Regions from separate parts of the Bradyrhizobium sp. USDA 3256 genome, predicted to be linked through region 1. Evidence: predicted binding sites of a transcription regulator. Region 1 holds the regulator's gene; the other holds the start of a gene.
What was found. The regulator LexA, encoded in region 1, represses DNA repair genes until DNA is damaged. The targets are predictions, from matches to a motif close to TGTTCNNNNTGTGTTCNG.

Region 1 (4,211 bases):
TGCCGTTCGGCTTCGATGGACTGTTCTGGGCGATCATGGGTCTCGGCATCGACTGGATGATCCTGGTGACGCAATGGGTCGCCGCACTCCCGGGTGCGGTCGGCCGCATGGCGGCGTTCGGCATCGGGCCGCTGATCGCAGCGAGTGCCGGCATCATCCTGCTCGGGCTGCTGCGCACGCCGCTGCGCTGGTCGGGCGCGGTGCTGCTGCTGGTGGCCTCGGTCTGGGCGCTCAGGGTGCCGCAACCGGACGTGCTGGTGTCGGGCGACGGCCGCAACGTCGCGGTGCGTGGCGGTGACGGACGGCTGCATCTGATGCACAGCGCCAAGGATGCATTTTTGGTCAAGGAGTGGCTGGCGGCGGACGCCGACGCGCGCACCGCCACCGATGCGTCGCTCGGCGAGGGCGTCTCCTGCGATGCCGGCGGCTGCGTGACCCAGGGACCCGGCGGCGCCTTCGTCGCGCTGGCGACCCGGCCGGAGGCGCTGGCGGACGACTGCGAGCGCGCAGCCCTGATCGTGACGGCGCGGCCGGCGCCGCAGGGCTGCGCGGCATCGGTGATCGATGCCGAGCGGCTGCGCCGCCACGGCGCGCTGGTGCTGCGACGGATCAGGGACGGCTACGCCGTCGATGCAGTCAAGCCCGGCGGGATCGACCGGCCGTGGTCGCCGGCGGTTCCCGGCGACGGCGAGAGCGAGACGACGCTACGCGCGCCCGCCGCCGCGCCGCGGCCTGCGGTGGATGCGACGCCGGCTGAGACCGATCTGCAGGGCGATGATTAGCTGTGGTCTGGCGAGGGGCCGCTTGGCAGCTCGAACAGGCCGAGATGATATTCGTCGGAGTCGGGGGCGTCGGGCTTCTTGACGAGAGTAAAGGAAGCCTCGGGAAATTGCTCCCAGACTTTCAGGTCGTCGGCCGTTACCGTCAGCCAACCGAACCGGAACAGGTAGCGGCCCGGTTCCGTGACGCGTCCAGCCTTTTGCCATGTGACCTTATCGACCACCGCGCACGTCCTCCGTGCCCGATGATGCGCCAAGGCGCCGGCCGACGCAAATCTCCTTCTGCGCCCCGGAAGCGGGAGTCCGGGGTCGCCCGAAATTGCTTAGGTCATTCGCCGCCGAACAGCTCATTCCGCGGCGACGATGCGCTCAACCCAAAAACAGCGTTGCGAATGCGGAGGGCCGCCGCTCCACAACCTTCGGCTTCTGCTCGACCGGCGGATGCAGCGCCGGCAATTGCAGCACGCTGACGCGCTGTCCCTCGACCAGCTGGGTCACCAGCACATGGCTGCCGTCGGGGAATTCGACCGCGTCATGATGCCGATCGGGCACGTCGGGCTCGACTTCGTTGAACACGCCGACGCGATAGTTCAGCGTCTTGGTCCAGATCCAGCGGCTGTCGTAGCGAACGTTCTCGGCGAAAGCGAGCTCGGTGCCCGGCAGCATGCAGACCGCGACAGTGGGATCGTTCTCCGAGGCAAAGCCGCGGGTCGACGTGCCGCGGAACGTCGTCGTGATCAGCGTCTCTCCGACAATGGCGGGGCGCGATGCCACGGCGTGCAGACTATAGTCACACATCGGATGGCTCCTCATTTCGAGGTAGCGACCCGTGCCTCTCCTTGAGGCATTAGGGCCTCTACCAGAGTGGACGATAGCGAACGAGCGTCTGCTCGTTTCTGGGCGATTGTACGACTGGTCCGAGATCGCTCCGATCACAAACACGCGACGCTGCGCGAGAGGTATCGGAGCGCATCGGGCAGGCCGTACGCTACACTATCATGCAAGGAACGATCCGACGTGTTGCTCGTTCCCGGCCGCCGCAAGTATTTGCAATTCAGTATTTGCGATAAAGGCCGATCAGCTTGCCCTGGATGCGGACCCGGTTCGGCGGCAGGATGCGCACTTCATAGGCGGTGTTGGCCGGCTCGAGCGCGATCGATGCGCCGCGGCGGCGGAAGCGCTTCAGGGTGGCTTCCTCCTCGTCGATCAGCGCCACCACGATGTCGCCGGTATTGGCGACGTCGTTGCGCTGGATCAGCGCCATGTCGCCGTCGAGGATGCCGGCATCGACCATCGAGTCGCCGCGCACCTCGAGCGCATAGTGCTCGCCGGCGCCGAGCATGTCGGGCGGCACGCTGATGGTGTGGCTGCGGGTCTGCAGCGCCTCGATCGGCGTACCGGCGGCGATCCGGCCCATCACGGGGACCGCGACTGGACGGTTGCCGTCGTCCTCGGCAATCGGCGGCGTGCTGGCGCGCCGGCCGAGGGTGCCTTCGATGACACTGGGCGTGAAGCCGCGGCGACCGTTGCCGGCGCCGGCCGAGAGTTCGGGCAGCTTGATGACCTCGATGGCGCGGGCGCGGTTCGGCAGGCGGCGGATGAAGCCGCGCTCCTCCAGCGCAGTGATCAGGCGGTGGATACCGGACTTCGAGCGCAGGTCGAGCGCATCCTTCATCTCGTCGAAGGAGGGCGGTACGCCGGCCTCTTTCAAACGTTCATTGATGAAACGCAGTAGTTCGTACTGTTTGCGCGTGAGCATCTCGAGTATTCCCCCGGTTGATAGCGTCGTTCGATTCCGAGACTCTTCTGGTGGGGCCTGCAGGCCGGGCCTGACCTCAGGAGCATGTGCTCAATGCACCTGCTTCCACGCGGCTTCCCGATTGTAGACACCAGTACTCGAAACAAATCATGAACGGACACTATATGTTCGATATGTGTTCCGCAACCACTTAATTTCCGGTGAACGTGTCGGGCAACGCACAATCGGCGGGGCGCGAAAACCCTATTCGGGCAGTGTCAGAATTTCGCATTCGCTGCCTTTGACGGCAGCCGCCGCAAACGGCGGACGCACGAGAAGCGCCCGTGCCGCAGCGAGATTCCCGAGCAGCGACGAGTCCTGCTGCGTCACCGGGGTTGCGACCAGCGTGCCGTCCTCGCGCGCTTCGAGACGCGCACGCAGATAGTCCTCGCGCTGGTCGTTGGCGGCGAGGTCGCGGCCGAGCAGGGCGCTTGCGCGGCGATGATGAATCACTTTCCGGCCGCTCAGCGCCCGAATCAACGGCACCAGGAACAGGAAGGCGCAGACATAGGACGACACCGGATTGCCGGGCAGGCCGATCACCCGCATCGCGCCGAGCCGGCCGTGCATCATCGGCTTGCCGGGCCGCATCGCAATCCGCCAGAACGCCATCTCGACGCCCTCGGCTTCCAGCGACCGCTTGACGAGATCGTGGTCGCCGACCGAGGCGCCGCCTGTCGTGATGAGGATATCGGCGCCGGCCTCGCGTGCCCGGCGGATGCCGGCCGTGGTCGCCTCCACCGTGTCGGCGGCAACGCCGAGGTCGACGGTCTCGGCGCCTTCGGCGCGCGCCAGCGCCCGCAGCGCGTAGCCGTTGGAATAGACGATCTGGCCGGGACCGGGCTGCGAGCCCGGCATCACCAGCTCGTCGCCGGTCGCCAGCACCGCGACCTTCGGGCGGCGGCGCACCGTCAGTTCCGGATAGTTCATGGCGGCCGCCAGCGACAGCGCGCGGTCGGACAGGCGGCTGCCGCCGGCGAGCAGCACCTCGCCCTCACGGAAGTCGACCCCGGCCTGGCGGATGTGCCGCCCGACGCTGGCGGCCTCCGAGATCGTGATGTGGTCGCCGTCGACGGCGGTGTCTTCCTGGATGATCACGGCGTCGGCGCCGCTCGGGATCACGCCGCCGGTGAAGATCCGCACCGCCTCGCCGGCGCCGACCGTCCGCTCGAACGGCCGGCCGGCGGCGACTTCGCCGATCACCTTGAGCCGGGCCTTTAGATCGGCCGCATCGGCGGCGCGCACCGCATAGCCGTCCATCGCCGACATCGGCTGCGGCGGCTGGGTGCGCAGCGCCGCGAGGTCGTGCGCAAGCGTGCGGTGGTAGGCGGCATCGAGCGCGACCATCTCCTCCGGCAGCGGTTCGGCGCCGGCGAGGACGGCGGACAGGGCATCGGCAACCGGCATCAGGGCCACGCTCAGAGCTCCTCAATTCCTAATGTTCAATACCAAGTGCGGTCAAAGCCCTTGCCACGTCATCCGTCGATGTCACGTGGATAGCATGAAGGCCGCGCGCCCGCGCACCTTCGATATTGGCGGCCAGGTCGTCGAAGAACAGGATCCGCGACGCCGGCACGCCGATGGCTTTTACCACATGATCATAGGCCTCGGCGTCGGGTTTGCGGAAGCCGATG
Region 2 (4,211 bases), 1.6 Mb from region 1:
CGGTTCGGGCCGCTCGAACAGCCTGAGCGGACGCAGCGGCGGTTCGCCGGCGACGCGCTCCGGCCAGGCGGCGGCGCCCGCCGCGGCCAGATGATGCTGCGCCGGCAGCGCCAGCGCCGATCGCTCGGGGACGTGGCTTTCGAGCGGCAGATGCACGACGACGCGTTTTCCCCCGATGCGGGCGGCGATGCGGTCGATCAGCGCCGAGAGCTCGTCATTGTCGTGTATGGTGGCGTCGAGATCGCGCTGCTGCTGTACCACGATCTCGGTACGTCCTGCGGCGAGGCGAATGAGATCGAAGCCGAAGCCGGGATCGAGCGGATCGTTCAGCGCATCGAGCCGCTCGCGGAACAGGCGATCGATCATCTCGGGCCGCGTCACCGGACGCCCGGTCTCGACCATGATCGCGCGCACCGCGCCGTCGGTGCGGAAGAAGCTCGCTTCCAGCTGCCGGGCACCCTTGCCCTGCTTGTCCATCGCCGCAACCAGCATCTTGGCGAGGCTTGAGAGCGTCAGCGTGATCACGGTGTCGGTCGCGACCGGCTCGGGGAAACGCTTCTCGACGATGTAATCGGGCAGCGGTTTGCGCGGGCTGATCGGAGCATCGCCCTGCCCGAGCGCGTGGCCAAGCAGGGTGGTGAAAGCCGCACCGAACCGCGCCGAGATTTCATGCGGCGCGCGCGAGGCGACATCGCCGATGGTCTTCAAGCCGGCGCGGCGCAGGCCGGTGGTGACAGCGGCATCGGCACCGAGCGCCGACACCGGCAGCGGACCGACCGCCGCTGCTTCCTCGCCATCGGCGACGATCTTGCCCGAGGCGGTGCGCGTCAGCGTACGCGCCGCGATCGAGGTGCCGGCAATCGCCGCGCTGACGGCAAAGCCGCGCCGACTCAGCGCCCCCGTCACGATCTGCAGCAGCGCGCGCTCACCGCCGAACAGATGCGCGCAGCCGGTGATGTCGAGAAACAGACCGTAGGGCGCGTCGAGCGCCACCAGCGGCGTGAAGCGGTCGCACCAGTCAGCGATGTCGTTCAGCGTCTTCAGATCAGCGGCGGGATCGGCATCATAGACCGTGAGCTCCGGACAGATCGCCCGCGCATTGGCGAGCGGCAGCCCGATCGACAGCCCGGCGTGCACCGCGGCCTCGTCGACGGCATGCAGCAGGATCGCATTGTGGTCTTTTGCGACGACGACGCTGGGGAGTTCTGCTTTCTTCGCCTCTCCCGCTTGCGGGAGAGGGAGCCCTGCCACCTCCCGTGCATCAGCTTGCGAGGCGATGTCCTGCGCGAGCTTGCGTTTGATGCGGTCGATGGGCAGGCGTGGCAGCCACAGGCTGAGGATACGCCGACGATTCACTGAATTGGCACTCATCACATTTCCATTCCATGATCCATCGCCCGACCGGGCCATGACGATTGCGCACGAGTTCGGCCTCGAAGCGCGGTGTGCCCCACACGCTCGCGGCATTGCCCGGCGGCGAATGCGCCGCGCGCACGATCCAGCGCGTCTCCGCGGTCGAGGGGATCGCCGTCGCCGCGATCCGCAGCACCAGCGCGGTGACGCCGGAGGCTTGCGCGGCCAGGGTCAATTTGCGGCTGGCGACGAGATCGAGCTGGCGCGCCTGGCCCCAGACCTCGAGCACGACCGCGCCGAGCGCATCGCAGGCGAGCGCGTCGGCCGCGGTGCGCAGGCCGCTGTCGACATCGGCGGCGCGCACCGTGACCAAGAGGCGCGGATCGAGGCCGAGCTCGGCAAGCCCGCGCATCGACAGCGCGCCGTTTTCGCGATCGGAAAAATCCTGCCGCACCCAGACCAGCGGCTTGCGTGCCGACAGCCGTCCGGCGAGCCCCGCGATGAAGCCGGTCGCCGCGCCGCCTTGATGGCCGGCCGCGAACACCTCGTGCAATGCGGCCGGCGCAAGCCCGCCGCGCAGCATCGCATCCGCGCTCGTATGGCCGAGCGCGACGCGGTTCGGCATCGCCGCATCCGATGGCGCCTCGATGCGCGCGATGCTGCCGCGCAGAGACGCAAGCGTACCCATGCGTGCGCCGTTCATATGCGCCGCTCCTTCAACTTGAAAATTTGAGGTCGTCACTGCCTGAACAGAGAACCAGGGACTGGCTCAATTGTTCATGGTATGTTCTAATATAAAGCTAACAGGGCCCGCGGAGTCAATCGGATTGGTGAGCTCATCGATTCATGAGTGGAATCAATGGGATTCAGCAGCCGCCGAACCGGACGGGCCCTGATCTTCCGCAGTGTCAGGCACGCAGGCCCCGAAAATGGCGGCGTGACGGAAACGGAGCAATCGCATGCGCATCATCGTGCTCGACAACGACACCGATTTCGAGGGCTGGCGCAAGGCCGCGCGGCGATTGGCGCTGAACGATGTGAAGCCCGCGGAGATCACATGGACCGTACGCAACGACGACGAATTGTCGTCGGCATCCTGCATGAACGAATTGCCGGATACGCCGCAGGCGCGGTTCAATGTGTCAGCCAAATTCGTCGAGCTCGCAAAGGCCGCGATCCTGCATCGCAGTGACGAACGCTTTGCCCTGCTCTATCGCCTGCTGTGGCGGCTGCGCAGCCATCACGATCTGCTCAGTGCGACCGATGATCCCGATGTCGCCGAGGTCCACGCGATGGCGCGCGCGGTCTATGTCGATATCGACAGGATGCATGCGCATCTGCGCTTCCGCGAGATCGGCCGCGAGCGGACGGCGCATTACGTCGCCTGGTTCGAGCCGGAGCATCGCATCGTCGAGCTTGCCGCGCCGTTCTTCGCCGGCCGCTTCGCCGACATGCCGTGGTCAATCCTGACCCCCGACGTCTGCGCACATTGGGACGGGCACGCGATCTCGATCACGCCGGGCGTCGCCAAATCCGAAGTGCCGACCGAGGACCGGCTCGAGGAGGCGTGGCGGCGTCACGACAACGGCCGCTTCAATCCCGCACGGCTGAAAGTGATGGAGATGCCGCAGGCCTATTGGAGGAACCTGCCCGAGGACTCGATCATTAAGCCTCTGATCGAAGACGCAATGCGCATGACCAGCGGCCCCTTCATCGCACGCAAGGCGGCCGAGCCGCAGAAGCGGCAGGATACGCCGATGCCCCGCAAGCAAGTTCAAGGCAAGCAAGTTCAAGACAGGCAAGCTCACGACACGATCGCGGCCTTGCGCGAGGAGGCCGCCGATTGCCGCGCCTGCCCGCTGTGGAAAGACGCAACCCAGATCGTGTTCGGCGAGGGACCGCAGAGCGCAACGCTGATGCTGGTCGGCGAGCAGCCCGGCGACAAGGAAGATCTCGCAGGCCACCCCTTCGTCGGACCGGCCGGCCAGATGCTCGATCGCGCGCTGCAGGAGGCCGGCATCGATCGCCGCAAGGTCTATGTCACCAACGCGGTGAAGCACTTCAAATTCGTGCCGCGCGGCAAGATCCGGCTGCACCAGAAGCCGAGCACACCGGAGATCCGCGCCTGCCGCCAGTGGTACGAGCGCGAGCTCGCCACCATCAAGCCGGACCTCGTGATGGCGCTCGGTGCCACCGCGGCGCAGAGCGTGCTCGGCAAGATCACGCCGATCAACAAGAACCGCGGCCATCTGATCGACCACGACGGAACCAAGGTGCTCATCACCGTGCACCCGTCCTATCTGTTGCGGCTGCCGGATGAAAAAGCCAAGGCGCTGGAATATCAGCGCTTTGTCGACGATCTGAAAATCGCCGCACACCAGTTGCGCAGATCGGCCGATGCGGCCTGAGTTCCGCAAAACCAACGGAACCGAGGAACCACATCGCAACGAGAAATTGTTCTAAAGGCGGACAAATACCTACAACCTTGAATTGATCCGTGGTAAGGTAGCGTGTTCCGCAGGTATCGGGCGTCATGTTCACGCCATGACGTACCCTGAGGCGGGCGCGCTGCACGGTTTGCTAGCCCCGATCGTGCGGCGCGCCACCTCATCTCTCAATCCCCCTCCCTCATTCGCAACCTTCCCGCTCGCAGGCGCCTGCCGAATTCTCCGGCGGCCACGCCGGCCCGATCGGATGCCGGTGTGATTGTCGTCCGCACAATGTCTCGTCCTGCGAAACGCAGGCCACAGCTTTCCGTCGCGATCGGCGGTCCCTTGTTGCTGAAGATTGCCACGAGGCCGCCAAGCCACGTGCGCGCTCAATGCGTTGCACAAAACTTCGGCTCGATGTCCACCGCC

Region 2: a site for LexA is predicted at 2,128-2,145, ahead of ACVWY5_RS10620 (DNA repair protein). Genes of this name have one in related genera too.

Annotation. Positions count from the first base shown of each region.
Region 1 covers NZ_JBSSAE010000002.1:3,474,653-3,478,863, reverse strand. The annotation lists gene ACVWY5_RS18055 (ComEC/Rec2 family competence protein) at 1-782, shown strand, start outside; gene ACVWY5_RS18050 (hypothetical protein) at 779-1,003, opposite strand; gene ACVWY5_RS18045 (hypothetical protein) at 1,149-1,577, opposite strand; gene lexA (transcriptional repressor LexA) at 1,834-2,538, opposite strand; gene ACVWY5_RS18035 (molybdopterin molybdotransferase MoeA) at 2,782-3,993, opposite strand; gene ACVWY5_RS18030 (HAD family hydrolase) at 4,013-4,211, opposite strand, start outside.
Region 2 covers NZ_JBSSAE010000002.1:1,916,076-1,920,286, reverse strand. The annotation lists gene ACVWY5_RS10625 (Y-family DNA polymerase) at 1-1,371, opposite strand, end outside; gene ACVWY5_RS10620 (DNA repair protein) at 1,262-2,056, opposite strand; gene ACVWY5_RS10615 (UdgX family uracil-DNA binding protein) at 2,313-3,761, shown strand.